DNA from 3 places in the Amycolatopsis sp. lyj-84 genome. Region 3 is predicted to be linked to each of the others. Evidence: riboswitches for the same ligand, from Rfam matches in the RefSeq annotation. Region 3 holds a riboswitch; each other region holds the start of a gene.
The links. A riboswitch is a leader RNA that binds a small molecule or an ion and turns the genes downstream of it on or off. The one in region 3 is predicted to bind cobalamin.
Positions count from the first base shown of each region.

Region 1: linked by a shared signal. The riboswitch ahead of ACLJRM_RS30260 (prenyltransferase/squalene oxidase repeat-containing protein) and the one ahead of ACLJRM_RS03595 (CoA-acylating methylmalonate-semialdehyde dehydrogenase) in region 3 are both predicted to bind cobalamin.
Region 2: linked by a shared signal. The riboswitch ahead of metE (5-methyltetrahydropteroyltriglutamate--homocysteine S-methyltransferase) and the one ahead of ACLJRM_RS03595 (CoA-acylating methylmalonate-semialdehyde dehydrogenase) in region 3 are both predicted to bind cobalamin.

Region 1 is NZ_JAJPWO010000011.1:112,275-121,981, reverse strand. Features, by position in the region: gene ACLJRM_RS30280 (energy-coupling factor transporter transmembrane component T) at 1-810, opposite strand, end outside; gene ACLJRM_RS30275 (ABC transporter substrate-binding protein) at 810-1,748, opposite strand; gene ACLJRM_RS30270 (ABC transporter substrate-binding protein) at 1,745-2,599, opposite strand; gene ACLJRM_RS30265 (hypothetical protein) at 2,596-5,325, opposite strand; cobalamin riboswitch at 5,429-5,496, opposite strand; cobalamin riboswitch at 5,627-5,758, shown strand; gene ACLJRM_RS30260 (prenyltransferase/squalene oxidase repeat-containing protein) at 5,792-6,799, shown strand; gene ACLJRM_RS30255 (MerR family transcriptional regulator) at 6,868-7,608, shown strand; gene ACLJRM_RS30250 (AurF N-oxygenase family protein) at 7,672-8,574, shown strand; gene ACLJRM_RS30245 (LLM class F420-dependent oxidoreductase) at 8,569-9,402, opposite strand; gene ACLJRM_RS30240 (helix-turn-helix transcriptional regulator) at 9,483-9,707, opposite strand, start outside.
Region 2 is NZ_JAJPWO010000002.1:335,117-344,823, forward strand. Features, by position in the region: gene ACLJRM_RS06600 (ribonucleoside-diphosphate reductase subunit alpha) at 73-3,051, shown strand; gene ACLJRM_RS06605 (ribonucleotide-diphosphate reductase subunit beta) at 3,125-4,201, shown strand; cobalamin riboswitch at 4,335-4,558, shown strand; gene metE (5-methyltetrahydropteroyltriglutamate--homocysteine S-methyltransferase) at 4,658-6,931, shown strand; gene ACLJRM_RS06615 (cytochrome P450) at 7,069-8,514, shown strand; gene ACLJRM_RS06620 (putative bifunctional diguanylate cyclase/phosphodiesterase) at 8,754-9,707, shown strand, end outside.
Region 3 is NZ_JAJPWO010000001.1:708,267-717,973, reverse strand. Features, by position in the region: gene ACLJRM_RS03615 (enoyl-CoA hydratase) at 1-603, opposite strand, end outside; gene mmsB (3-hydroxyisobutyrate dehydrogenase) at 600-1,487, opposite strand; gene ACLJRM_RS03605 (enoyl-CoA hydratase/isomerase family protein) at 1,484-2,518, opposite strand; gene ACLJRM_RS03600 (acyl-CoA dehydrogenase family protein) at 2,515-3,654, opposite strand; gene ACLJRM_RS03595 (CoA-acylating methylmalonate-semialdehyde dehydrogenase) at 3,662-5,161, opposite strand; cobalamin riboswitch at 5,321-5,507, opposite strand; gene ACLJRM_RS03590 (short-chain fatty acyl-CoA regulator family protein) at 5,864-7,264, opposite strand; gene ACLJRM_RS03585 (hypothetical protein) at 7,324-7,776, shown strand; gene ACLJRM_RS03580 (TetR/AcrR family transcriptional regulator) at 7,757-8,317, opposite strand; gene ACLJRM_RS03575 (alpha/beta fold hydrolase) at 8,444-9,148, shown strand; gene ACLJRM_RS03570 (flavodoxin family protein) at 9,226-9,707, shown strand, end outside.

The sequences.
Region 1 (9,707 bases), on a different contig from region 3:
CCCCACGGAAAGCACCGGTGCGGCGAGATACCGGGGCGTCGAACCGTCCAAAGTGGCGTAGACGCCCACGCAGACCCCGATCAGGCCGACGATCATCAGCGTTCCCGTGATCAGCCGCGCGCGCGCCTCGACCAGTCCCGCGCGGCCGTAACCGCGGGAGTCCATGGACGCCGCGAGTTGCAGCGACCGCGAAAGCGCGTCCTCCAGCACCGGGATGAGGACGGTGTGCAGGGCTTTCACCTTCTTCTTGCCCGAACCGCCCCGCAGTTTGCGGGCGCGCCGGACGCGCAACACGCTTTCGGCGAGCTGCGGGAACACCGACAGCGCGACGATCACCGCCGTCCCCACCTCGTACAACGCCGGCGGCATCGCCTTGAGCAGCCGTTTCGGGTTCGCGAGCGCGTTGGCCGCGCCGAGGCAGATCACCATCGTCGCCAGCCGCATCCCGTCGTAAAGCCCGCCCAGCAACGATTCCGCGGAAACGTCGCCGAAGAGACGGATGCCCGCCGCCCATTCGGGCAGCGGGATTTCGGGCAGCCGCAGGACGATCGTCGAACCCTCGGCGCCGCCGAAGACGATGCGGAAGAACACGCGGATCGCGACGATGAACGCGCCGAGGTACAGATAGAGCCGGAACGCCAGCGCCCACGGCGCCTCACTGCGCCGGGCCACCACGACGTATCCCGCGACGGCCACGATCGTCAGCAGCAGCCACGGGTTGGTCGTCCGGGTCGCCGCGACGGCGAGCCCCAGCGCCCACACCCACCAGGCGGCCGGGTGCAGGTCGCGCGGCAGGAAGTAGGACGTCATCAAACTCCCTGCGCGCGTTTGCGTCTGCGTGCCAGGAAGAAGCCGGCGACGCACAACGCCAGGACGGCGCCACCGGCCGCCCACGGCGCCCAGTCGCTCGCACCGGACTCGCGCTGGATCACGGCGTTGACGTCCTCGGCGTTCTCGCCGCCGGTGAACGCGACGTTCATCGACGGGTCCTTCGCCTGCGGCCGTGCCGAAGCGCTCGGACGCGGCTTGGGCGGCGGCAGCGCACCGGAACTCGGGCCCGCGGCCGTGGTTTCCCCTGGCACCGCGCCTGCTTCCGCGGTCGGCTGCGGGCCGTCTCCCTGCTGCTGCTGCTGCCCGCCTTGCGGTTGCTGTTGCCGCTCGTTGGGATCGTTGGTGACCGGCTTGGCCTCCTCGCGCGGCACGCACGGCTGGCCCTCGGTACCCGGCCGCACCGCGGAAACCCGCGGGACCGGGTTCGTCTGGGCGGTGGCGTTCAGCGAGAACGACCAGCCTTCGAAACCGCCGGGGATGAAGTCACGGTTCTTGACACCCCACTGGCTGTAGTCCCAGGCGCAGTTGTTCGAGGCGTGCCAGTAAGACCAGTAGGCCTGCGCCGGAGGTGTGTCGATGCACAGCTCACGGTACTTCTCGCGGCCCGCGATCGGGACGTTCTCCGCCGCCGACGGGCGGTTCTCGACCCGGCAGATGAACGCCTCGCCCCACCGCTGCACCCCGGCGATCTGGAAACCGGCGCCCTTGAGCGCGTCCAGTCCGGTGCCGCGCGTGGTCTGGGGGTTGCAGCGCACGATGGTCGTGCCGCCGAGTCCCTGGAAGTCCACGACCACGGTGACCCCGCCGGCGTCCTTGCAGAAACCCGGATAGCCCTTGCCCTGGTCGACGGCGTGCGCGGACGGCGCGATGGCGGCGATCAGGAAGATCGCCGCCACCATCCCGAAGACCCTCCTCATTGGACGGTCAGGGTCGCGCTCGAGTACACCGTCACCCCGTTACCCGTCGCCGCGATCGTGTAGACGTAGGTGCCCGCGGCGGTCGGCGTGATGTTCTGCGTGCCGCCGGGTGCCGCCAGCGAGCCCGACCAGGCGCCGCCACCGCTCGCCGGGGTCACCGTACCCGCGGCGACACTCGTGGCGTTCGTCGTCGTCCAGGTCAGCGAGGTGCTCTGGCCGAGGGTGATCTTGCGGTCGACATCGTTGACGGACAAGGCGACCGTCGGGTTGTTCGCGTTCACGGCCGGGTTGGTCGGGGTGACCCCGGGAGGCGGGTTGGTCGTCGCCGACTTGTTCAGCGAGAACGACCAGCCCTCGAAACCGCCGGGCACCACGTTGCGGTTGAGCGCGCCGTAGCTGCTGTAGGTCCAGGTCGAACCGGAACCGGCGGCGTGCCAGTAACCCCAGTACGCGCCGGCGGGCGGCGTGTTGACGCACGGTTCCTTGTAGTTCGGGTTGCTGGACAGCGGCAGGGTCTCCGTCGCGGACGGGCGGACCTCCAGGCGGCAGACGAAACCGAGCCCCCACCGGGCGGTGCCCGCGACGGCGATCCCGGCGTCCTGCAGCGCCTTGATGCCCGTGCGGTCGGTGCCCGGGTTCGCGTTGGGCGAGCAGCGGGTGATCGTCGGCGCGGCGGTCCCGCCGTTGCCGTCCAGTTCCTGGAAGTCGACCACGACGGTGACGCCGCTGAGGGCGTCGTTGCCGGTGCAGATCCCGTTGTAGCCCTTGGCCGGATCGACCGCCTGCGCGGGCGCGGCGGACAGCCCGATCAGTCCGATGAGGACGGACGTGACGGCGAGCAGTCTTCTCATGGTGTTGCCCCCTTTGTCTTGATGAAGCGGCGAAGCAGGAAGATGAGCACGATCGCGGCGGCCAGCAGGAGCACGGCGAGACCGACGAGCCCCCAGGTCGTCCACGGCGGCTGAGTCGTCTGGGCGGCGGCCTGCAGCTGGGTACCGGACACGGCGTTCTCGGCGCTGACGTCCGAGAGCGGCAGCCGCACGGCGGGTGACAGCGGCGAATCCGCGGCGGTGAGCCAGGACCGGCCCGCGACACCCTGCGCGGCGGCCAGGCTCGTTGGGAAATCGGTCTTCCCGTCGCTCGCCGCCACGGATCCCTTGGCGAACCCGCCGTCGGCCTGGACCAGTTTGCCCAGCGACCGCGCGGTTCCGCTCGCGTCGAGCCCGGCGATCTGCCGCGCGGCGGCGACGGTGGCGCTCAGCGCGACGTCCGGCTCGCCCGCCTCGCCGGTCACCATGCCCTCACCGGTCGGCCGGACGCCGAGCGCGCTCACCGCGGAGACGAACGCCGACACGCGCCGCTCGGTCCAGCCGTCCGGCCGTTTGGCCGACGGCGCGGCGTCGGTGTGCGGACGGGCGGCCAGCGCGGTGACCGCGGCGGCAGTCGCGCCGAGGTCACCGGAGCCGCATTCGGCGGTGTCGAGGTGCTTCGGGAAGGTTCCGTCGGCGCACTGGCGCGAAAGCAGCAGCTCGACCGCGGGGCCGGGGTCGGCGGTGGTGGCGAGCAGTGCCCACGCGTGCCGCTCGACGGTCTCGTCGGCGTCGGCGAAGGACCCGGTGTCGGTGAACTTGCCGTCCGCGCCGCGCAGCTTCACCAGATCCGCGCGCAACTGGCCGACGTCCGCCTTCGCGAATTCGCCGACGAGCACGAGCTTCGCGAGCGGTTCGGCGTAGGAGGCCCCACTCTGTTCGTACGGCGCGCCGTGGGCGTAGGCCTGCACGGCTTCCGGCGTGAGCAGGAACTTCGACGCGCGGGCGACGGTGTCCGGCTGCTCGTCCAGCGCCCGCAGCGCGAGCACCAGCTCGGCGGTGGCGTCGTAGTCGACGTAGGTCTTGCCGTCCTCGGTGACCTCGACGTGGTCACCGCCGACGAGCCGGTTCGTCAGATACGCGCCGAGCCGGGAGGCCGGTGTCGCCGTGCCGGGGATGGCGACCGGGGTCGCGATCGCCGTCGGCGGCGCGACCCGGGCGCCGGTGGACGCCCGCGGGGTGACGGCCTTCTTGGGTTTCGGCGTCGTGGTCTTCGGCGCGGGCTTGGTCTCCTGCGGCTTGGCCGCGGGCGGGGTGTTCGTGACGGTGACCGTGCTCGGCGTGGGCGGGCTGGTCGCCGGGGACGAGGACGTGCCCGGCGTCGGCGTCACCGACGTCGTGGTGGTCTTGGTCGTCGTGGTGGTGGTCGTCGTCGTAGTGGTCGTGGTCGTCGTGGTGCTGGTCGGCTCCGGCTCGCTCGTGGTCGAGGTCGGGGTGCCGGTGGAGGAACTCGTTTCGGACGGCGTCGAGGTCGGCGTCTCTGACACGCTGCTGCTCGTCGGCGGCCCGCCGCCCTTCGTGAGGTCGGAGAAGCCGACCTGGGACAACCCGAGCGAGGCCTGGGCGCCCGCGCGGATCCAGGTGTCGAGACCGCCGATCCCGTTGGCGCGCGCGGCCACGTAAGACTCCGGGTTGTAGGCGATCGCGCCGATGTCACCGGCGAGCCTGTTGCCGGAGTCCGCCGCGGCGGTCGCCTGCGCGGCTTTGAGGAACCGCACGCCCTTGTCCACCGCCGCGTCCGCGCCGCCGACGTCGGCGAGCGCCTGAAGGATCAGCCCGGTGCTGTTGGTGTTCGGGGCTTCGGTACCGACGCCGCCACCCCAGCCGCCGCCGGGATCCTGATTCGCGATGAGCCACGAGACGGTCTTCGCGATCGGGCCGTCGAGTCCCGCGGCGCCCGCCTTCCGCGCGGCCAGCATCGCCGACAGGGCGAAACCGGTGGCGTCGCCGTCCTTGGCGGACAGGTCGAACGGCTTGCCCTCGTCGCAGGTCGAGACCTTGTGGCCGTCGGCGGTGACGTGGTCACCGGTCTCGGTCGTCTTGATGTAGGCGAAGAAGATCCGGAAGTAGCCCTCGGAGCATTGCTGGGTCACCAGCTTGTCGATGGCGAGCTGGTCGTTCTCGCCGACCGCGGCGAGACCGATCACGCCGAGGGACTGGCCGAACATGTTCGCGTTGTTGCTCACCGAATCGGCGAGTCTGGGATCTTTCGAGTAGTCGCTGACCCGGCCGATGTCGGGACCCTTGCGCATGATCGCGGCCTTGGTCTCGGCGACCATGTCGTAGCCGTCGAAGTTCCGGGGATTCCGGCCCGCGACCTCGGCGGCGACCAGGGTCTTGGCCGCGGCACCGCCGACGATGATGTCGGAGAAGTCGAACTCACCGCCGTCGGGAATGAGCCCGTCCCAGGTGAAGTAGTCGGTCGCGTGGCCCTGCTCGTCGAGGTACTTCACGATCGGCTCGGCCTTCGCGCCCTCGCCCGAGGCGTACATCGCGAACAGCGCGTCGATCATCAGCCCGTGGTCGGGCAGATCGCCGCCGTTGGGGTTCTCGAGCGTGCCGTCCGGCTTCAGCTTCGTCGCGAGCCAGCCGGAGTTCGACTTCGCCGCTCCGGGGTCGTTGGCGGCTGTCGCCGTCCCGGTGAGCAGCGCGGCGACCACGCCGACGCTGACGGCGAACGCCGATGCGGCCAGGTACCCGCGGCGCATGGCTCCTCCTTGCGGCATGACGGAGGACAGGCGCGGGACGCCGCAGTCACCCCTGTTTATCGCGACAGTGGTTCGGACTTCTTGATCGTGCATCCACTCGTGCGGTACCCCGGCTCGCCCTGGTGAGGGGCCCACGGTTGCGCGACAGCGCCGGATTTCGACCGGCTTCCCCATCACGGGCGGCGGTGTTCAGTTGTCGAGCCCGCCGAGGTTAACACCCGATTACCTGCGACAGGCACCGCTGACCAGGTCGGTTGCCAGGATCACATCGCGACTCGCGCCTGGCGGTACCCCGGCGCTTGACCGGGATGAGACTCTTCGGATCGTCAATTCAGCGCGGTCGTGGGGGAAGTCCGGTGAGAGTCCGGCGCTGTCCCGCAACGGTATGCCCTCCGGGCGAGCCCGGTCACCCACGTCGCGCGGTGTCACCACCGACTCCTGTCGTGGAAATGCGGGAAGGGTTCTCATGAGACGTTTGGTCCTCGCTGTCGCCATGCTGTGCGGCATCGGACTGGTCGCCGCTCCGGCGGCGACCGCGGCCACCCACAACAAGGCGGACGCCGCCGCGGGCTGGCTCGCCAGGCAGATGGCCGACGGGGAAAGGTTCGAGGCCGACTTCGGCGGCCAGAAGTACCCCGACCAGGGCTTGACGATCGACGCGATCTTCGCGTTCGCCGCGGCCGGGGTGTCGGACACCAACGCGGGCAAGGCGATCACGTGGCTGGCGAAGCCGGAGATCACCACCGGTTACGTCGGCAGCGGCACCGAGGCCTACGCGGGCGCGCACGCCAAACTGCTGCTGGCCGCGCAGATCCGGGGCAAGAACCCGGCGGCGTTCGGCGGCGTCGACCTGAAGGCGGGACTGCTCTCACTGCTCACGCCGTCCGGCCGGTTCTCCGACCGGTCCGAGTTCGGCGACTACTCCAACGCCTTCTCGCAGTCGCTCGCCCTGCTGGCGCTGGACCGCACCCCCGCCGGCGCCCCCGCGTCGGCCGTGACGTTCCTCGCGGGCACCCAGTGCGCGGACGGCGGCTTCCCGCTGAACTTCGGCGAAGCGACCTGCGCGAGCGACGTCGACTCGACCGCGATGGTCGTGCAGGCCCTGCGCGCCACCGGTGACCCGGTGAACGCCGGCGAAGGCACCTCCTGGCTGGTCACCAAGCAGCACGCGAACGGCGGCTTCGGCGTCGGCACGAACGCGCCGAACGCCAACAGCACCGGCCTCGCCGCCGAGGCGCTGGCCGGGCACCGTCCCGCCGCCGCGGTCAAGGCGCGGGAGTTCCTGCGGTCGCTGCAGACCGGCTGCACCGGCGCCGTGGCGGACCGCGGCGCGATCGCCTACGACGCCACCGGCCTGAACCCGGCGACCGCCCCGCGCGCGACCGCGCAGGCGATCCTCGGCCTGGCGCGGGTCCCGCTGAGCGACCTGCACGGCGGTGGCCGTCCGCAGGCGCCGGTGCTCGCCTGCTCCTGACGTCACCTCGTGAGTGGCAAGGACGGTTCCAACCGTCCTTGCCACTCACGAGCCTTTAGCCTGTGCCGGTGGCTGAGTATCGAGTGGGCGAACTCGCGAACCTGGCGGGGACGTCGGTGCGGAACGTGCGCGCCTATCAGGACAGAGGACTGCTTCCCGCGCCGACGCGACGCGGGCGCGTGGCGATGTACGACGACGCGCATCTCGCCCGGCTGCGGTTGATCGTCCAGCTGCTCGAGCGCGGGTACACCCTCGCCCAGATCGAGGAAATGATCGAGACCTGGCAGCAGGGGCGGGATCTGGGCGATCTGATGGGCCTGGAGGACGCGCTCTCCCAGCCGTGGTCGGAGGAGACCCCCGAGCGGATCACCGTGACGCAGGCGCGGAAGGAGTTCGGGCGGCTGATCACCCCCGCCAACGTCAAACGTGTGCTGGCGATGGGGGTGGCCACCCGGCGGGGCGCGCATTTCGAGGTCTTCAGCCCGCAACTGCTGCAGGCTGGCCGCGAACTGCTGGCGGCGGGAGTGCCGCCGGAACAGGTCCTCGGCCTCGCCGAGACGCTGATCGAGCACACCGACGCCATCGCGACGCTGTTCCTCGACACCATCCGCCACGACGTCGTCGGCCCGCGCGGAGCGGACTGGGTGCCGGACGCGACCGAGATCTCCGACCTCACCGAACTGGTGAAACGGCTGCGGCCGCTGGCGCAGTCGGCGGTGACCGCGAGCCTGGCGCTGTCGATGAGCCGCGCCTTCCCCGAGTTCCTCGAAGAACTGGCCCAGCACCTCCGGGAGCACCAGGAGTCTTGAACATTTACATCGACCACTGTAACTTTCCATCGCGGGATGCAATCCGCGAATGAGGGAGTGGCGATGACGGCACGGACCCGGCCCCTGCGCGACCGAGAGACCGGTGCGCAGCGCTTGCTGCAGGCGAGCGCGAAGCTGTCGTACGACCCCGAAGTCGACGTGGACTGGGAAGCCCCGCTGACCGAAGGCGCGTTCTTCATCCCCGAGCGGACGGTGTCGTTGTACGGCACCGAATTGTGGGACCGGATGAGTCACGAGCAGCGCGTGGAGCTGTCCCGGCAGGAGCTGATCAACTCGGTCAGCGTCGGGATCTGGTTCGAGATCATCCTGATGCAGATGCTGCTGCGGATGTCCTACCGCGCGGATCCGACCACCGCGCACGCGCGGTACGCGCTGACCGAGGTCGCCGACGAATGCCGTCACTCGACGATGTTCGCGATGCTGATCGACAAGGTCGACGGCCGTCCGTACCGGAACAACCGCCTGTTGCACTTCACCGCGCACGCGCTGCCGCTGATCCTGCGGGGTCCGTCGATGTGGGTGGCGACGCTGATCGGCGAGGAGGTCTTCGACGCCATCCAGCGCGAGCACCTGCAGGACGAGTCGATCCAGCCGCTCGTGCGCGCCGTCATGCGGATCCACGTCACCGAAGAGGCCCGGCACGTGCGCTACGCGCGCGACGACCTGACCAGGCTGATGGCCCGCGCGTCCTGGCCGGTCAAGACGTTCACGCGGATCGTCGTGGCGATCGGCTCGATGCTGCTGTCCCGGCTGCTCTCCAGGCCCGCGCAGTACGCGCGCGCCGGTCTGGAGAACCCCCGCCGGGCGGCCGCGCTGGCCAGGCGCAGCCCGCACCGCCGGGAGGTCTTGGCCCAGGGTGCCGCGAAAATGGTGCGGTACCTGCGGGAAGTCGACCTCGTCGGCGGTCCGGGCCTGCTGCTGTGGCGGCGTTCCGGCCTGTTATGAGGCGCGCAGCGGCTCGATGGTCTTCGCCAGCTCGCCGAGGAGCTCCAAGGTCTCGGCTTCGGGCAGCGTCGGCAGGAGGAGGGAGACTTCGTCGACGCCCGCGCCTTCGAGGCGTCGCAGCAACTCGGGATCGGCCGGGGCGCCGAACACGCTGATCCGGACGTCTTCGCGGCCCTGGTCGGCGAGCCAGGACCGGACCCGGCGCAGTTCCTCCGGCGGTGTCACGAAATGCGGCAGCCAGCCGTCCGCGTGCTCGGCGAGCCGTTTGAGCCCGGCCGGTCCCTGACCGGCGACGTAGATCGGCGGATGCGGTTTCCGCACCGGCTTCGGCCAGGCGAAAACCGGGTCGAAGTCGACGTGCTCGCCGTGGAATTCGGCCTCGTCCTTGGTCCAGATCTCCTTGAGCGCCTGGAGTTGTTCGGTCAGCAGCGCGCCCCGCGTGCGCGGGTCGACGCCGTGGTTGCGCATCTCCTCGATGTTCCAGCCCGCCCCGACGCCGAAGATCACCCGCCCCTCGGAGAGCAGGTCCAGGCTGGCGACCTCCTTGGCCGTGTAGAGCACGTCGCGCTGGATCATCAGGGCGACCGCGGTGCCGAGCCGGAGGTTCGACGTGACCGTCGCGGCGGCGGCCAGCGCCACGAACGGGTCGAAGTTGCGCAGGGCCCCGCGCGGCAGCTCACCGCCGGGGTAAGGAGACTCCCTGCTGACCGGTATATGGGAGTGTTCGGGGAGATAGAGGGAGTCGAATCCCTTCTCCTCCAGAGCCGCCCCCAGCACGTGGGGCCGGATTCCTTCGTCGGTCACTGCCGTCGCGATCCCGAAGTCCATACTTCGCTACGACTCGCGTGGCGGACCCGGTATTCCCTCCAGACCGCAACTAGAGGACTAAATGCGCGAAGGGGCAAACCTCATTCCCCGGCGGCCACTCGGCGCGCGAGTTCCACGCGCGACCGGACACCCAGGGCCGTGAAGATGTTCCGCAGGTGGTGATCCACGGTCCGGTGGCTGATCACCAGCCGCCGCGCGATCTCCTTGTTCGTCTCCCCCGCCGCCACGAGCCGCGTGATGGCGTCCTGCTGCGGAGTGAGCCCGGCGAGCGAGCGGTGCGGCGCGGCGACGGTCTCGCCGGTCGC
Region 2 (9,707 bases), on a different contig from region 3:
CAGCTTGTGAACCTGCAGCGCACGGCCTTGTGAGGCCTTGTGGTGCTTCAACGCGCCCAATTGGAGACACGCATGTCAGTGGAAACCGGTCAGCGGCCACCTTCGTCTTCGGACACCACGCCCGCGACCGTGCGAGTCATCCGGCGGGACGGCAGCGTGTCCCCCTTCGACGCGAACAAGATCTCGGTCGCCGTGACCAAGGCCTTCCTCGCCGTCGAGGGCGGTGACGCGGCCGCTTCGTCGCGGATCCACCACCTGGTCAACGAATTGACCGAGCAGATCGAAGCCACCCTGCTCCGCCACGCCGGTCCCGAGACCGCGCTGCACATCGAGCAGATCCAGGACATCGTCGAGCTCGCGCTGATGCGCGGCGAGCACCACAAGGTCGCCCGCGCGTACGTCCTCTACCGCGACGAGCGCGCGAAGGCCCGCGAGTCCGAGAAGCCGGCCTCGTCCGACGTCGCCATCAGCGTCAAGGCCGCCGACGGCACGATCCGCCCGCTCGACTGGGCCCGTGTCTCGCACGTGGTCGGCGAGGCCGTCGCCGGGCTCGACGACGTCTCGGCCGAGCCGGTGCTGGCCGAGGCCAAGCGCAACCTCTACGACGGCATCAGTGCCGACGAACTCGCCCTCGCCCAGATCATGGCCGCGCGCGTGCTCGTCGAGCAGGAGCCGAACTACTCCTACGTCAGCGCCCGGCTGCTGGCGGACAAGCTCCGCGGCGAGGCGCTCAGCTACCTCGCGGGCTCGCCCCAGCTGGCCAGCCAGGACGAGATGACCGCCCGGTACCCGCAGTACTTCCGGGACTACCTCAAGCGCGCCATCGAGCTGGAGCTGGTCAACCCCGAGCTGCAGACGTTCGACCTGGACAAGATCACCGCGGCCATCCACGCCGAGCGCGACCTCGACTTCGGCTTCCTCGGCCTGCAGACGCTGTACGACCGGTACTTCCAGCACCACAACGGCGTCCGGTTCGAGCTGCCGCAGGCGTTCTTCATGCGCGTCGCCATGGGTCTCGCGATCCGCGAGGACAACCGCGAAGCCCGCGCCATCGAGTTCTACGAGTTGCTCTCGTCGTTCCACTTCATGGCGTCCACCCCGACGCTGTTCAACTCGGGCACCACGCGCCCGCAGCTGTCGTCCTGCTTCCTGACCACGGTGGACGACGACCTGGACTCGATCTTCCAGGCGTACAAGAACAACGCGCTGCTGGCGAAGTACTCGGGCGGTCTCGGCAACGACTGGACCCCGGTCCGCGGCCTCGGCGCGCACATCAAGGGCACCAACGGCCAGTCGCAGGGTGTCGTGCCGTTCCTCAAGATCGCCAACGACACCGCGGTCGCGGTGAACCAGGGCGGCAAGCGCAAGGGCGCGGCCTGCGCGTACCTCGAGACCTGGCACGTCGACATCGAGGAATTCCTCGACCTGCGCAAGAACACCGGTGACGACCGTCGTCGTACGCACGACATGAACACCGCGAACTGGGTGCCGGACGAGTTCCTCCGCCGGGTCGAGGCCGACGCGCAGTGGACGCTGTTCTCGCCGAACGAGACCCCGGACCTGCACGACCTCTACGGCACCGCGTTCGCCGAGCGCTACCGCGAGTACGAGGCCGCCGCCGAACGCGGTGAGCTGAAGGTCTTCCGCAAGGTCCGCGCGATCGACCTGTGGCGCCGCATGCTGACCATGCTGTTCGAGACCGGCCACCCGTGGATCACCTTCAAGGACCCGTGCAACCTGCGCTCGCCGCAGCAGCACGTGGGTGTCGTGCACTCGTCCAACCTGTGCACCGAGATCACCCTGAACACCACCACCGACGAGGTCGCGGTCTGCAACCTCGGCTCGGTGAACCTGCTCAAGCACGTCACCCCCGAGGGCATCGACGCGAAGCGGCTCGAGAAGACCGTGCGCACCGCGGTCCGCATGCTCGACAACGTGATCGACATCAACTTCTACACCATCCCGGAAGCACGCCGGTCCAACCTGCGGCACCGCCCGATCGGGCTGGGCCTGATGGGCTTCCAGGACGCGCTGTTCGAGATCGGTGTCCCGCTGTCCTCGGAAGAGGCCGTCCAGTTCGCGGACACCAGCATGGAGCACATCAGCTACTACGCGATCTCGGCGTCGACCGACCTCGCCGAGGAGCGCGGCCAGTACCAGACGTTCGAGGGTTCCTTGTGGAGCAAGGGAATTCTGCCGATCGACTCGCTGCAGCTGCTGATCGACGCCCGCCAGGGCGACGCGCTCGACGTCGACACCTCGTCCACTTTGGACTGGGCGCCGCTGCGCGAGCGGGTCAAGACCGTCGGTATGCGCAACTCCAACGTGATGGCGATCGCGCCGACCGCGACGATCTCCAACATCGTGGGCGTCGGGCAGTCGATCGAGCCGCTGTTCCAGAACCTGTTCGTCAAGTCGAACATGTCCGGTGACTTCACCGTGGTGAACCCGCACCTGGTCCGCTCGCTCAAGGAGCGCGGGCTGTGGGACGAGGTCATGGTCTCGGACCTGAAGTACTTCGACGGCAGCCTCGGCCAGATCGACCGCGTGCCGGACGACCTGAAGGCGCTGTACGCGACCGCGTTCGAGATCGAGTCGCGGTGGCTGGTGGACGCCGGTTCGCGTCGTCAGAAGTGGATCGACCAGGCGCAGTCGCTGAACCTGTACATCGCGGCGCCCAGCGGCCGCAAGCTCGACGAGCTGTACCGCTACGCCTGGCACAAGGGCCTCAAGACCACGTACTACCTGCGGGCGCGGTCCGCGACGCACGTGGAGAAGAGCACCCTGCGCGGCACCGACGGCAAGCTGAACGCGGTCTCGGCCACCCCGGCCCCGGCCACACCTTCGGCACCCAAGCCCGCCGCCCCCGCCGCTTCGCCCGCCCCGTCGGCTTCCGCCGCGGTTTCGCCGTCGCCCGCCGCCGCCGTGCCCGCGGTGCCGGTGACCGCCCCGGAGCCGAAGGAGATCCCGCAGGTCTCCGACGTCGACTTCGTCGCCACCGACGGCGCCGCCTGCCGCATCGACGACCCCGACTGCGAAGCCTGCCAGTAAACATCCTCGTGAGTGGTAAGGGCGGTTCCAACCGTCCCTACCACTCACGACGCCTCTTGGAGTGTGCCCCTCTATGACCACCTTTGACGCTTCCACCGACGCCACCGGCCTCGGTGAGATCGAAGTCGGCGCCGCCCGGATCAACGTCGACGACAAGCGGATGATCAACGCCCGCGCCGACGTCAACCAGCTGCTGCCGATGAAGTACACCTGGGCGTGGGAGAAGTACCTCGCCGGCTGCAACAACCACTGGATGCCGACCGAGGTCGCCATGCAGGCCGACATCGCGCTGTGGAAGTCGGCCGACGGCCTGACCGAGGACGAGCGCACCATGCTCAAGCGCAACCTCGGCTTCTTCGCCACCGCGGAATCGCTGGTGGCCAACAACATCGTGCTCGCGGTGTACCGCCAGATCACCAACCCCGAATGCCGCCAGTACCTGCTGCGCCAGGCGTTCGAGGAGGCCGTGCACACGCACACCTTCCAGTACATCTGCGAGAGCCTCGGCCTGGTCGAGGGCGAGCTGTTCAACATGTACCGCGAGGTCCCCTCCATCTCGGAGAAGGACGCGTGGGCGCTGAAGTACACGCAGAACCTGGAGAACCCGGACTTCGAGACCGGCACCCCCGAGGCCGACCAGAACTTCCTGCGTGACCTGGTCGCGTTCTACGTGATCTTCGAGGGCATGTGGTTCTACACCGGCTTCGCGCAGATCCTCTCGCTCGGCCGCCGGAACAAGATGATCGGCATCGCCGAGCAGTACCAGTACATCCTGCGCGACGAGTCGATCCACCTGAACTTCGGCATCGACTGCATCAACCAGATCAAGATCGAGAACCCGCACCTGTGGACCGAGGAGTTCCAGGCGGAGATCCGCGGCATGCTGACCGAGGCCTGCGAGCTCGAGGTCTCCTACGCCCGCGACACCATGCCGCGCGGCATGCTCGGGCTGTCGGCCGAGCTGATCGAGCAGTACATGCACTTCATCACCGACCGGCGCGCGCAGCAGATCGGCCTCCAGCCGATCTTCGGCGAGACGGAGAACCCGTTCCCTTGGATGTCGGAGGCGATGGACCTCAAGAAGGAGAAGAACTTCTTCGAGACCCGCGTCATCGAGTACCAGTCCGGTGGCGCCCTCGACTGGGACTGATCCCGCATCTCACGTGATCGGACGGACAACACGCCGGGCGGACTTCCGCCCGGCGTGTTCCGTCTCCAGACACGCGAGTTCGCCGTCTGATCACGTGAGTTACGCCTCCAGTCACACGAGACCCGAATTCGGTACGCTCCAGGGTGCTACTGGTTCGCCCGGCCTCCCAGGCCGGTCGAGGTAACAGGGAACCCGGTGTGAATCCGGGACTGCCCCGCAGCGGTATGTGGGAACGAAAGCCGTCACCGTGCGAGACACGGTAAAGCACTGGGGCATGGCGCCCCGGGAAGCGACGGCCGGTAGGAGCGAGCGAGTCGCCCACGAGTCCGAAGACCTGCCCGTGGTGCGCGCGCCGACGGCGTGCGTGAGTCCGGGCCTCGTGGGATGGGCGCGACCGAATCGCGGTCACTCCTGCGCGCGTCCGGGCTCTGACGACAAGCTCGCGAGGAGAGAGCTGTGACCGAAATCGGCACCACTGTGCTGGGCTACCCCCGGATCGGACCGGACCGGGAACTCAAGCGTTCACTCGAACGCTACTGGGCGGGCAAGATCGACGAGGCCGCGTTGCTGGAGACCGGCCGCGCGCTGCGCACGCGGACCTGGCGGGAACTCAAGGACGCGGGGCTCGACTCCGTCCCTTCCAACACGTTCTCCCACTACGACCAGGTGCTCGACACCGCCGAGCTGTTCGGAGCGCTGCCGGAGCGCGTCGCGAAGCTCGGTCTCTCGCCGCTCGACACCTACTTCGCCGCCGCTCGCGGGGTGCAGGACGCGCCCGCGATGGAGATGACGAAGTGGTTCGACACGAACTACCACTACATCGTCCCCGAACTCGGGCCGGACACCCGGTTCTCGGTCGCCGGCTCCAAGCCGCTCGACGAGTACCGCGAGGCCCGCGCGATCGGCGTCGAGACACGGCCGGTGCTGGTGGGCCCGGTGACGTTCTTGCTGCTCGCGAAGGCCGCCGAGGGCGCTCCGGAGGGCTTCCGCCCGCTGGACCTTCTCGACAACCTTCTCGACGGCTACGTCGAGCTGCTGCGACGCCTGCATGACGAAGGCGTCGAGTGGGTCCAGCTCGACGAGCCCGCCTTCGCCGGCGACCGCACCGAGCCGGAGCTCAACGCGCTCATCCGCGCCTACCACCGGCTCGCGAAGGAGACCGCGCGCCCGAAGATCCTGGTCGCCGGATACTTCGGCGGTCTCGGCCGGGGACTGGGTGTGCTCGCCCGTTCCCCGATCGACGCCCTCGCCGTCGACCTCGTCACCGATGAGTCCTTTGTGGACGCCGTCGCGGCCGAACCCGCCTTGCGCGACAAGGAGGTCTTGGCCGGTGTCGTGGACGGGCGCAACGTCTGGCGCACCGATCCGACCCGTGCGCTCAGCCGGGCGGCGACGCTGCTCGGCACCGCGAAGTCGGTCAGCGTCTCGACGTCGTGCTCGCTGCTTCACGTGCCTTACGACGTCGAGCGGGAGGCCGAGCTCCACCCGCGGCTCAAGGGCTGGCTCGCGTTCGCCAAGCAGAAGGTCGACGAGGTCGTCCTGCTCGGCCGCGCGCTGAAGGAGGAGGGCGTCGACCTCTCCGCCGCCCGTGCGGCGGCCACGGACCGCGCCACGGCGGCCGACCTGGCCGACGCCGGGGTCCGTGCCCGGCTGGAGGCGCTGCGGCCGGAGGACACCGTCCGTTCCCCCTACGCGCGGCGCGCGGCGGCCCAGCAGGCCGCGCTGGCCCTGCCGCCGCTGCCGAGCACGACGATCGGCTCGTTCCCCCAGACCACCGACGTCCGCAAGGCCCGCGCCGCGCACAAGGCGGGCTCGCTGGACGACGCCGGGTACGAGGCCGCGATGAAGGCGGAGATCGAGCGCGTCATCCGGCTGCAGGAGGATCTGGGCCTGGACGTGCTGGTGCACGGCGAGCCCGAGCGCAACGACATGGTGCAGTACTTCGCCGAGCGGCTGGCCGGGTTCGCGGCCACCGACTTCGGCTGGGTGCAGTCCTACGGCTCGCGGTGTGTCCGGCCGCCGATCCTGTACGGCGACGTCTCCCGGCCCGAGCCGATGACCGTCGAGTGGGCGCGCTACGCGCAAAGCCTGACCGGCAAGCCCGTCAAGGGCATGCTGACCGGGCCGGTGACGATCCTGGCGTGGTCGTTCGTCCGCGACGACCAGCCGCTGGGCGAGACCGCCCGCCAGGTGGCGCTGGCCATCCGCGACGAGGTGCACGACCTGCAGGCGGCCGGCATCCGCGTCATCCAGGTGGACGAGCCGGCGCTGCGGGAACTGCTCCCGCTGCGCGCTGCGGCGCACGAGGCGTACTTCTCCTGGGCGGTTTCGTCGTTCCGGCTGGCGACGTCCGGGATCGACGACGCGACGCAGATCCACACGCACATGTGCTATTCGGAGTTCGGTGAGGTGGTGAAGGCGATCGACGCGCTCGACGCCGACGTCACCAGCATCGAGGCGGCGCGGTCGAAGATGGAGGTCGTCACCGACCTCGGCGCGGCGGGCTTCGGCCGCGGCGTCGGGCCGGGTGTGTACGACATCCACTCGCCGCGCGTCCCCGGCGTCGACGAGGTCAGCGGGCTGCTGCGGACCGCCGTCGGCGCCGTGCCCGCCGAGCGGATCTGGGTCAACCCGGACTGCGGGCTGAAGACCCGCGGTTACGCCGAGGTGGAGCCTGCCCTGCGGAACCTGGTCGCGGCCGCGAACGCGGTCCGGTCCGAGCTGGGCTGATCAGTACCTGAAGGCCCCCTTCCTTGCGTCAGGCGCAAGAAAGGGGGCCTTCATGTACATCCGCCGGGGTATTGTCAACCTGCCAACAAGAGTGCGATGGTGGGGCGGTAGCCGGTCTCAACGGGGAGATGGTCACCATGGCGAACGCCGTCGAAAAGGTCACCGGGGCACTGCGTGAGCGGGTCCCGCCGCTCACCTCGATCCCCCTGCCGCGTTCGGTCGACCAGCGCTGGCTCGGCGCGACCTGGCCGGTCCGCGAGCTCGCGCCCGCCCCGCCGGGTCTCAAACCCGTCCTCGGCGACGAAGGCCCGCCCGTCATCGGGCACGCGCTGGACTTCATGCGCTTCGGCATCGAGTTCGGCCTCAAGCGCTACGAGACCTATGGCCCGGTGTCGTGGATGGGCGCGTTCGGCCGCCGCATCGTCGCCCTCTCCGGCCCTGAGGCCACCCAGATCGCGCTGGTGAACAAGGACAAGGCCTTCTCCCAGGAGGGCTGGAAGTTCTTCATCGAGCAGTTCTTCGACCGCGGCCTGATGCTGCTCGATTTCGGCGAGCACCATCTGCACCGCCGGATCATGCAGGCGGCGTTCACGCGGCAGCGGCTCACCGGGTACGTCGACCAGATGGGACCGGCCCTGCGCGAAGGCATCGCCACGTGGGCGGACCGGCCGAACCCGCGGATCTACTGGTCCCTCAAGCAACTCACGCTCGACGTCGCGACACGCGTGTTCATGGGCATGCGGTCCGGCGACGACGCGGCCGCGATCAACCGCGCGTTCGTGAATTCCGTGCGCGCGGGCACGGCCATCGTGCGCTTCCCCGTTCCCGGCGGCCGCTGGGCGGCGGGATTGCACGGCCGCAAGGTCCTCGAACGCTACTTCGCGGCGAATCTGCCCGCGAAGCGGCGAAGCGACGGCGAAGACCTCTTCACCGCCTTGTGCCACGCCACCACCGAAGACGGTGACCGCTTCACCGACTCCGACGTCGTCAACCACATGATCTTCCTGATGATGGCCGCGCACGACACGTCGACCATCACCAGCGCCGCCGCCGTCTACCACCTCGCCAAGAACCCCGGGTGGCAGGAACGCGCGCGCCAGGAGTCCCTCGCGCTCGGCGACGACGTACCGGACATCGAGGCACTCGAGACCCTGACCACGCTGGACCTGGTGATCAAGGAATCCTTGCGGCTGGTGGCCCCGGTTCCTTCGCTGGCAAGGAAGACCGTGAAGGACACCGAGGTTCTCGGGCACTTCATTCCCGAAGGGACACTGGTCGGGGTTTCCCCCACCGTCAACCATTTCGCGCCGGAGTTCTGGACCGACCCGATGCGGTTCGACCCGGACCGCTTCGGCGAGGAACGCCGCGAGGACAAGTCGCATCGCTACGCGTGGATGCCGTTCGGCGGCGGCGCGCACAAGTGCATCGGGCTGCATTTCGGGACGTTCGAAGTGAAGGCGCTGCTGCACGAGATGCTGCGGGCGTACCGGTGGTCGGTCCCGGAGGACTACACCGCACGCTGGGATTACGTCTCGCTGCCCGTTCCCGCGGACGGCTTGCCGATCCATTTGGAGACACGCTGAATCCCGACTAAAGGGACATCCACGATCGAGTACTCTTGGTAACCTCTGGTCACCACTCGTGTAGCAGTGATCACCCTTTCAGCCGGTAGACACCCCGTATCGAGCATGATGCCGTGGCACTACTCCCGGTCGGCTCATACCTAGTGTGGGTCCGTGGGCTCGGACACCCGGTCTGAGCTGGCCATAAACCGCGCATGAAGAGGTGAAGTGTGCCTGAGCCTGGTTCCGCGCCAGGGTTGGTGGACGTCGCTCGAAGATGGGCCGCGACGCTCGCTGACACTAAAGGAGTATCGCTTCCCCAGGAGCAACTCGAACGACTCTTGCTCGGCGTCGCCCAGGACGCCGTCCGGACCGAGCCCGACCACAAGCCCGCTCTGCTGCGGTTCTCCAAGCTCTATTCCGCCTCTCCCATCGGGATCGCGCTCGCCGACTCCGACGGCAGGATCGTCGAGGCGAACGTCGCGCTCGGCAAACTCCTCGGCTGCCGCCCCTCGGCGCTGCGCGGGCGGAACATCGCCGACCTCGGCTCGGCCGACCACGACGTCTCCCGGCTGCGGAACGGGCTCTCCCAGCTCATGAAGCTCAGCCAGCCGACCCAGCAGGAACGCCTGCTGCTGGACCACACCGAGGAAGGCGCGCTCTGGGTCGACGTGACCCTGACCGACCTCCCCGGCGACCGGCCCGGCTCGGCGTACCCGGTGCTGATGGTCTCCGACGCCAACGAGATCCACCTGCTGCAGGAACGACTGCTGCACCAGAACGTGCACGACGCGCTGACCGGCCTGCCGAACGCCACCGCGTTCGGCAACGCCCTCGAAACCGCGCTGGCCGGATCCGGCGGCGAGCAGATCGCGCTCGTCTATCTCGACGTCGACGGCTTCAAGGTGATCAACGACGGTCTCGGCGCCGGCGTCGGCGACCAGGTGCTGCGCGGGGTCGCGACCAAACTCAAGGCCGTGTTCTCCGGCAGGCACAACGCTTCCGTCGCCCGGCTGTCCGGCGACGGGTTCGCCGTCCTGCTGCGCGGGGAGTTCACCTCGCCTCAGGTGATCGATCTCGTCGAGCAGGCCCTGGAGGAACTGGTCGAGCCGATCTACCTCGGCGGGCACGGCATCGGGGTCAGCGCGAGCGCCGGCATCGTCGTCCGCCCGGTCGCCGACGGCGGACCGGAGGACCTGCTCAGGGCCGCGGAG
Region 3 (9,707 bases):
CATGCTCGCGACCTTCGCCGCGACCGCGAGGGCCTCGTCGAGCAGGTTCTCCGCCGGGACGACACGGGAGACGAGTCCCGACCGCTCCGCTTCGGCCGCGTCGATCATGCGGCCGGTGAGGCACAGGTCCATCGCCTTGGCCTTGCCGATCGCGCGGGTGAGCCGCTGCGAGCCGCCCATGCCGGGGATGACGCCGAGGGTGATCTCCGGCTGGCCGAACTTGGCGTTGTCCGCCGCGATCAGGACGTCGCACATCATGGCGAGTTCGCAACCGCCGCCGAGCGCGTAGCCGGAGACTGCGGCGATCAGCGGGACGCGCACGCGGGACAGCGCGTCCCAGCCGGCGAACCAGTCGGCCGCGTAGACGTCGCTGAACGACTGCGGCTGCATCTCCTTGATGTCCGCGCCCGCCGCGAAGGCCTTGGCGGAACCGGTGAGGACGATGGCGCCGACGTCGGGATCCTGGCCGAGTTCGCCCGCCGCCCCGGTGATCTCCCGCATCGCTCGCAGGTTCAGCGCGTTGAGGGCCTTGGGGCGGTTGAGGGTGATCAGGGCGACGCGGTCGCCCGCCCGCTCGACGGTGATGGTCTCGTACTCGCTCATGCGGTGGTTTCCTTGCCGAGAAGGCCGTCGCGGACGGCGGTGATGATGGCGGAGAAGTCCCGGCCGGGACCGTCCCGTTCGACGAACGCCGCGTAGAGTTCCGCGGCCCTCGTGCCGAGCAGGGTGGCGACGTCGTTGTCCCGGGCGGCGGATTCGGCCAGCCTCAGGTCTTTCAGCATCAGGCCGCTGGCGAATCCGCCGCTGTAGTCACGGTTGGCGGGGCTGGCCGGGACAGGGCCGGGCACCGGGCAGTTGGTGGTCAGCGCCCAGCATTGGCCGGACGCGGTCGAGGCGACGTCGAACAGCGCCTGGTGGGTGAGGCCGAGTTCTTCGCCGAGTGCGAACGCCTCGGAGACGGCGATCATCGAGACGCCGAGGATCATGTTGTTGCAGATCTTCGCCGCCTGACCGGCGCCCGACGCTCCACAGTGGATCGCCCTGGCACCCATGACGCCGAGCAGGGGCCCGGCCGCGGCGAACGCCTCCGGATCGCCGCCGACCATGAACGTCAGCGTTCCGGCCTCCGCGCCGACCACGCCGCCCGAAACCGGCGCGTCGACCGCCCGGTGCCCCGCCTCCAGGACCAGTTCGGCCGCCTGACGGGCGTCGGCGACGTCGATGGTGGAGCAGTCGACGAACATCGTGCCGGGCCGCGCGGACGGCAGGATCTCCCGATAGCAGTCGAGGACGTGCTTGCCACTCGGCAGCATCGTGATGACGACGTCGGCCCGCGCGACGGCCGCGCTCGCGGTGTCGAACCTGGCCACGCCTCCGGAGCGGGCGGCGGGAGCCGGGTCGTAGCCGTGGACGGTCTCACCGGACTCGACCAGGTTGGCGGCCATCGGGCCGCCCATGTTGCCGAGACCGAGGAAGGCGATCGTCATCGGGCCACCCCGTTCCACTCCGCGTCGCCGAGATCGGCGAAGTAGGCATCGACGAGCTTGTCCGCCACCTCGGGCAAGGTGGCAGGCGACCACTTCGGCGAGCGGTCCTTGTCGATGATCTGGGCCCGGATGCCCTCGACGAACTCGGCCGAGGAGAGCGCGTGGGTCGAGATCCGGAACTCCTGCGCCAGCACGGCCTCCAGATCGGGCAGCGCCGCGGCGCTGCGGAGCGCGCGCAGGGTCACCTTCAGCGCGGTGGGGGACTTCGCCTCGATCTCCTTGGCGGCGGTGGCCGCCGCGTCACCTCCGGCGTGGAGCCGGGTGAGGATCTCCTCGACGGTGTCGGCCGCGTAGCACTGGTCGATCCAGTCCGCGTCCTTGGCCAGCACACTCGGCGGCGCGGCCTCGGCGAACAGCTCCAGCGCGTTGTCCGGAGTGCGCGACGCGAGCGCGTCGAGAAGGTCCGGAACCCGTTCGCTCGACACGAAGTGGTCGGCGAGTCCACAGTGGATCGCGTCGGGGCCGGAGATCGACCCGGCGGTGAGCGCGACATGCGTGCCGAGTTCACCGGGGGCGCGGGACAGCAGGTACGTGCCGCCGACGTCCGGGACGAAGCCGATGCCGGTTTCGGGCATGCCGATCCGGGATCGTTCGGTGACGATCCGGTGGCTGCCGTGCGCGGAGACCCCGACCCCGCCGCCCATGACGAGACCGTCCATGAGCGCCAGGTACGGCTTCGGGTACCGCGAGATGAGGGCGTTGAGCCGGTACTCGTCGGCCCAGAAGCGCAGGGACGCGGTGCCACCGGTGCGGGCGTCGTCGTAGATCGCGCGGATGTCGCCGCCCGCGCAGAGCCCGCGGTCGCCGGCGCCGTCGATCAGCACCGCGCGGACCGCCGGATCGGAACGCCACGCTTCGAGGCGCTCGAGCATGGCGAGGACCATGTCGTGGTTCAGCGAGTTCAGCGCACGCGGCCGGTTCAGCGTGATCCGGCCGATTCCACTGTGGACGAGGAAGTGGACGTCGTTCACGAAGCCTCCTGCAGCATCCGGCGCGAGATGATCACGCGCATGATTTCGTTGGTCCCTTCGAGGATCTGGTGCACCCGCAGGTCGCGGACGATCTTCTCCAGCCCGTATTCGGCGAGGTAGCCGTAGCCTCCGTGCAGTTGCAGCGCCTGGTTGGCCACCTCGAACCCGGTGTCGGTGCAGAACCGCTTGGCCATCGCCGAAAGCTGGGTGGCGGTGTCCTCGCCCTGGTCGAGCGCGTCCGCCGCCCGCCACAACAAGGTCCTCGCGGCTTCGAGATCGGTCCGCATGTCGGCCAGCCGGAACTGCAATGCCTGCTTCTCGGACAGCTTCTCGCCGAACGCTGAGCGCTCCGACAGATGCCGGACGGCCATGCCGAGCGCGGCTTCGGCGCCGCCGAGGGAGCAGGCCGAGATATTGAGCCTGCCACCGTCCAAAGCGGACATGGCGACCCGGAACCCGTTGCCCTCGCCGCCGAGCAGCGCGGACGCCGGGACGCGGGCGTCCTCGAAGATGACCTGCCTGGTGGGCTGGGCGTTCCAGCCCATCTTGATCTCGTTGGGGCCGAAGGAGACCCCGGGCGTGTCCCGGTCGACGATGAACGCCGAGATGCCCCGGGCGCCGGGACCGCCGGTGCGGGCGAGCACGACGTGGACGTCCGAAGTGCCCGCGCCGGAGATGAACTGCTTGACGCCGTCGAGCACGTAGTGGTCGCCGTCGCGGCGGGCACGGGTGGAGAGCGCCGCCGCGTCGGAACCCGCGTCCGGCTCGGTGAGGCAGTAGCTGCCGAACGCGTCCATCGTGGACATGCGCGGGAGGTACCGGTGCCGCTGGGCGTCGTCGCCGAACTTGTCGATCATGGTCGCGACCATGTTGTGGATCGAGATGTAGGCGGCCAGCGACGGGCAGCCGCCGGCGAGCGCCTCGAACACGAGGACGCCGTCGAGCCGTCCGAGCGCGGAGCCGCCGAGGTCTTCGGGCAGGTAGATGCCGCCCATGCCCAGCTGGGCGGCCTTGCGGAGGACGTCGACCGGGAAGTGTTTGGCCTGGTCCCATTCGATCGCGTGCGGGGCGAGGTGTTCCGCCGCGAACTCCGCGGCGGTCTCACGCAGGGCCCGCTGTTCGTCCGTCAGTCTCATCGTGGCCTCAGCTCATCGTCGGGATGACGAAGCTGGCGCCTTCCTTGGTGCCCGAAGGCCAGCGCGAGGTGACCGTCTTGGTCTTGGTGTAGAACCGGATCGAGTCCGGTCCGTGCTGGTTGAGATCGCCGAAACCGGAGCGCTTCCAGCCGCCGAAGGTGTGGTAGGCGATCGGGACCGGGATGGGCACGTTGACCCCGACCATGCCGGTGTTCACCCGCGAGGTGAAGTCGCGGGCGGTGTCGCCGTCGCGGGTGAAGATCGCGACGCCGTTGCCGTACTCGTGCTCGCTGGGCAGCCGCAGCGCTTCCTCGTAGTCGGCCGCGCGCACGATCGACAGCACCGGGCCGAAGATCTCCTCGCGGTAGATCCGCATGTCGCTGGTGACGTGGTCGAACAGGCAGCCGCCGAGGAAGAAGCCGTTCTCGTGACCGTCCACAGTGGTCTCGCGGCCGTCGACCAGCAGTTTCGCGCCCTCGGCGAGGCCGACGTCGATGTAGTCGCGGACGCGCTGGACGGCTTCGGCGGTGACCAGCGGCCCGAAGTCGGCCGTCTCGTCGAGCGAAGCACCGATCTTCAGCGTCTTGACGCGTTCGGTCAGCCGGGCGGCCAGCGCGTCTGCGGTGGCTTCACCGACCGGGACGGCCACGGAGATCGCCATGCAGCGTTCACCCGCGGAGCCGTACCCGGCGCCGATCAGCGCGTCGACGACCTGGTCGAGGTCGGCGTCCGGCATCACGATCATGTGGTTCTTGGCGCCGCCGAAGCACTGCGCGCGCTTCCCGTGCGCGGCCGCGGTCGTGTAGATGTACTCGGCGATCGACGACGAGCCGACGAAGCCGACGGCCTCGACGCGGGGGTCGGTGAGCAGCGCGTCGACGGCTTCCTTGTCACCGTTGACCACGTTGAACACGCCCGGCGGCAAGCCTGCTTCGAGGAAGAGTTCGGCCAGCCGCAGCGGGACCGACGGGTCGCGTTCGGACGGCTTGAGCACGAAGGAGTTGCCGCAGGCGATCGCCGGGGCGGCCTTCCACAACGGGATCATCGCGGGGAAGTTGAACGGCGTGATGCCGGCGACCACGCCGAGGGGCTGCCGCATCGAGTAGACGTCGATGCCGGTGCCCGCGCTGTCGCTGTACTCGCCCTTGAGCAGGTGCGGGATACCGATGGCGAACTCGACCACTTCGAGGCCACGCTGGATGTCGCCGCGCGCGTCGGGAACGGTCTTGCCGTGTTCGGACGAGAGCAGGCGGGCGAGGGAGTCCTCTTCCGCGCGGACGAGGTCGACGAACTTCATCAGCACGCGGGCCCGCTTCTGCGGGTTCCAGCGGGCCCATTCGAGCTGGGCCTGCGCCGCGTCGGCGACGACGGCGGCGACCTCAGTGGCCGAAGCGAGCGGGACGCGGGCCTGAACGGCGCCGGTGCTGGGGTCGAAGACGTCGGCGAACCGGCCGGACGTACCCGATACCGGCTTACCGCCGACGAAGTGGCTGAGTTCGGTGCTCATGGAAGCCCTTTCCGAAAGTACGCAGGACGAAGCCGCCCGAAGACCACGATCGGCGGCCGGGCAGGGGAGTACGGACGACTTACCGCCGGGGTGGTGGCGGGTCGGCGACTTTCGCGCAGGCAGGAAGAATCCGCATGCGTTCAGCTCCATCCTCGTGGACGAACACGACACGTCTGCGGCCGGTATCCTGGCTCCCGGATCCGCGGCGGCTCCGGCCTTCCCGGCTCGCGCCAGTGGCCTTCTCTGCGGGAGCGCCGCTCCCCGGTCACAGTGGCGGGACCGCACCGGATTTTCACCGGCTTCCCTGCACCGCAGACCTGTGGACACCATAAAGTAGGAAGTCCGACTATGTCGAGGACAAGGGTGTGGCGTACGCCTCAGGTACGCGATGGGTCTCGTGAGTGGTAGGGGCGGTATCCCCCGCCCGGCTGCCGGCCGTGGCCTTCACGGTGGCCGGGATCAGTGGCTTCGGTCGTGAGTGGCGATTCGGGTTCTAAGCCGAATCGCCACTCACGACCACCTCGCCTCACACGGTCTGAACCTTCAGCTCCGGCCAGGAACGGGGTCACCCGGGGACAGCGGTGTTGCGAAAGCCACTTTCCCAACCTTCACCGTTGCGAAAGTGGCTTTGCCAACGCCCACCCTGCGAACGAAAGACGGCACGAGCACGCAAGGTTGCCCTTCTCCTCGATAAACCGCCACTCACGAGAGTGGCGGGTAGGGCAGCAGGCTGGACGAATGTTCGTCGACCCGCATCGGTTTCCCGATCGCGGGGAAGGCGCGCTGCGGGCACGCGGGCCGTTCGCAGACCTTGCACCCCATTCCGATCGGGGTGACGGCCGCGCCGGTGCCGAGCGCCAGCCCGTCGGAGTACACGAGCCGCCGCGCGTGCCGGAGTTCGCAGCCGAGCCCGATCGCGAACGTCTTGCCGGGATCGCCGTGCCCGCCCGCCGCGCGGGAAACGGTACGGGCCAGCCAGAAGTACTTCTTTCCGTCCGGGAGTTCGGCGACCTGCGTGAGGATCCGTCCCGGTGAGCTGAACGCCTCGTAGACGATCCACAGTGGACACGAGCCGCCGACGCGGGAAAAGTGGAACCCGGTGGCGGACTGACGTTTCGAGATGTTGCCCGCACGGTCGACCCGTACGAAGGAGAACGGCACGCCGCGGGTGCCCGGTCGCTGCAAAGTGGACAGCCGATGGCAGATCGTCTCGAAGCCGACGCCGAAGTGGTCGGACAGGCGCGTGATGTCGTAGCGGTAGCGTTCCGCCGCGCCGAGGAAAACGCGATACGGCAGCACGAGCGCGCCCGCGTAGTAGTTGGCCAGACCGATCCGCGCGAGCCGCCGGGCGGTGTCGCCGCTGAACTTCCCGTCGTCGACGAGCCGGTCGATCACGTCGCCTGCCTCCAGCAGCGCCAGCTCGGACGCGAGCCGGAACGCGGCCTGACCGGGGCGCAGCGCGGGGGAGAGGCGCAGCGTCTTCTCGCGCGTGTCGAAGTGGTGCTGATCGGCGCCGAGGGATTCGGAGACCACCTTGACGCCGTGACGGTCCAGCAGTCCGGCGGCCAGTCCACTGCGGACTTCACCGGGGTGGAGACGCAACTCGGCGGCCAGCTTCTCCGCGGGAGCGTCCAGTTCCGTGACGTGGTTGCGGCGCAGATAGAACCAGTCCCGGATCTCCTCGTGCGGCTGCTGCGCGGTCGACCGGTCGAGTCCCTGCTCGGTCACCAGCGTGGCGATGTTCTCCACGGCTTCGCGGTAGCGACGGTGCAGCGCGACGAGCGTCCGCGCAACCTCGGGCAGCGTGGTGGTCAGCGCGTCGACCTCGCCCGCGGAGATCGCGCCGCTGACGGTGTTGTCGCCGAACACCTCGCGGACGTCGGCGACCAGCCGGGCGGTGTCGCGGGCGGCGAAGAACTCCGTGTCCACGCCGAAGGTCTCGGTGAGCTTCAGCAGGACCGGCATGGTCAGGGGCCTGCCGTTGTGTTCGAGCTGGTTGACGTAACTCGGCGAGATCTCCAGCAGTCTGGCCAGTTCGGACTGCGTCATGGACCGGCCTTCGCGCAGCTGGCGCAGCCGGGCACCCGCGTACATCTTCTCCACAAATCGACTGTAACAAGCTTTACAAGCGGTTCGCGAACGTTCACAACAGAATGTCCCCTGTGGACGACGAACCGCCCGAACACGCGCGCTACGAACGCCATCGGCTCGCCTTGGCGGCGGTGACCGAGCACGACGAGGCCGCTTTGGTGGGCGCCGTGCTCGACGATCCCGACCGCGTGATGGCGGAAGCGGCGATCGCCGGGCACATCGATGCCAGGGCCGCCGCGCTGCACCCTCTGCCGTCGTATCCGGCCTGGTCGGAGACGATCGCGGAGCTGATCGAAGATCGCCCGTTCCTGGTGCGCAGGCTGGGGGAGTGGACGCTGTTCCGCGCGATCGCGCTCGGCGACCCGTGGCAGGCGGAAGACCTGACCGAAGCCACGGATTGGCTGCAGCGCAAGGTTTCCGACAGCTCCGCCTCGGCGGAAGCGCTGGCCGTCCTCGCCGAGCGCGGCCGGACCAAGCGGGTCCGGAACGCGGCCGCGAGGAAGGTCAGCTCACGACGTCGATGACCGCGCGGCGCAAGGTCGCGCGCACGGTTTCGGCGTCGTCGAGGCTTCCGCCGTGCAGCGCGCCGTCGCGAAGGAGGACGAGTGCGCGGGCGGCGTGCTCGGGGTCGGCATGACCCGCGTCGCGCGCCAGGTCGCGAAGCACGCCGAAGAACCAGTCCCGGTGGTCGTCGATGACCTGGCGGACCTGGTGCGCGGGATCGGGGTACTCGGCGGCCGCGTTGAGGAACTGGCAGCCGCGGAAGTCGTCGTCGAGCGTCCGGTCGCCGACGATGCCCAGTGCGGCGAGCAACGCTTCGCGGGCGGGTTTGCCGCGCGTCACCGCGCCGACGCCCGCGCGGATCTGCTCGCTCGTGGCGCTCAGGTACGCGGCGACGAGGTCGTCCTTGGTGGGGTAGTGGCGATAGAAGGTCGCCCGGGTGACGGCCGCCTCGGAGACCAGGCGCTCCACCCCGACGGCGTGGATGCCCTCGGCGTAGAACAGGCGTGAAGCGGTCTCGAGCAGCCTGACCTTCGGATGAACGTCCCGGTCGACAGTCGGCATGGCCCCACCTTAGAGAAAGAACGGTCATTCCACCAGGTCGCCTTCGTCACGTTGCGGAAGGCATCCGCGGCGAGCATGGTTCATGGAGAAAGACCGATCATTCTCCCTAGCTCTGAAGGAGCCACCATGAGCAACCAGAAGCCCACCGTCGTCCTGGTCCACGGTGCTTTCGCCGACTCGTCCAGCTGGAACGGCGTCGTCCCGAAGCTGCGCGAGCAGGGCTACCGGGTGCTGGCGGCGTCGAACCCGCTGCGCGGGATCGAGTCCGACGCGGAGTACGTCGCCGACGTGGTCAACGGCGTGGATGGCCCCGTCGTGCTGGCCGGGCACTCCTACGGCGGCGTCGTGATCAGCCGTGCGGCCGCTGCCGCATCGAACGTGAAGGCGCTCGTCTACATCGCCGCCTTCCAGCCGGACGCGGGGGAGAGCGTGTTCGAGCTGTCCGGCCGGTTCGAGGGAAGCAAGCTCGGCCCGGACACCACGAACGTCCTCGCCTCGCAGGGTGAGCTCTCGATCAAGCTCGAGAGCTTCTCGGACGTGTTCGCGGCCGACGTCCCCGCGGAGACCGCCGACGTCATGGCGGTCACCCAGCGTCCGGTCACCGAGCGCGCGCTCGCCACGCCGTTCGACGGCGAGCCGGCGTGGAAGAACGTGCCGTCCTGGGCGTTGATCGCCGAGCAGGACCACGCGATCCCCGCCGCCGCGCAGGCGTTCATGTCCGAGCGCGCCGGTTCGGAGGTCACCCGGGTCGAGGCCTCGCACGCCGTCTCGGTGTCACGGCCGGACGTCGTCGCGGAGGTCATCCTCGCGGCGGCCGCCAAGGTCGCCTGACCTCGGCCGCTTGACAGGGGAAACCTCCGCCGGAGAGACTGCAAAAGCGTTTTTGCAGCCTCTCCGGGGAGAACCACGTGAAGGTCTTGGTGCTCGATTCGAGCCCGCGTCGTGAAGGCAATTCCTGGGCACTCGCCCAGGCGCTGGCCAAGGGGGCGGAAGAAGCCGGGCACACGGTCGGCTTCGCCCACCTCTCCGATTTCGTCGAGTCGCCGCTGGGGGACTGCCGCGCTTGCCGGCTGAGCGACCGGTCCTGCGGGATCGCCGACGGCTACGAGCGCCTGCTGTTCGACCACGTGCGCCCGGCGGACGCGATCGTGTACGCGACGCCGCTGCACTGGTACGGCATGACCGGGCGGCTCAAGTCCTTCTTCGACCGGCTTTTCTGTTACACGTCCGGCAGTTCGCCGCACACCGCCGAGGTCGTGCCGGGACTGATGGGTAAACGCGCCGCGGTGCTGATCTCCTGCGAGGAGAGCTACCGCGGCGCGACACTCGGCCTCGAAGCCCAGTTCCAGGAGCTCACCCGGTACCTGCGCCAGGACCTCGCCGGGATCGT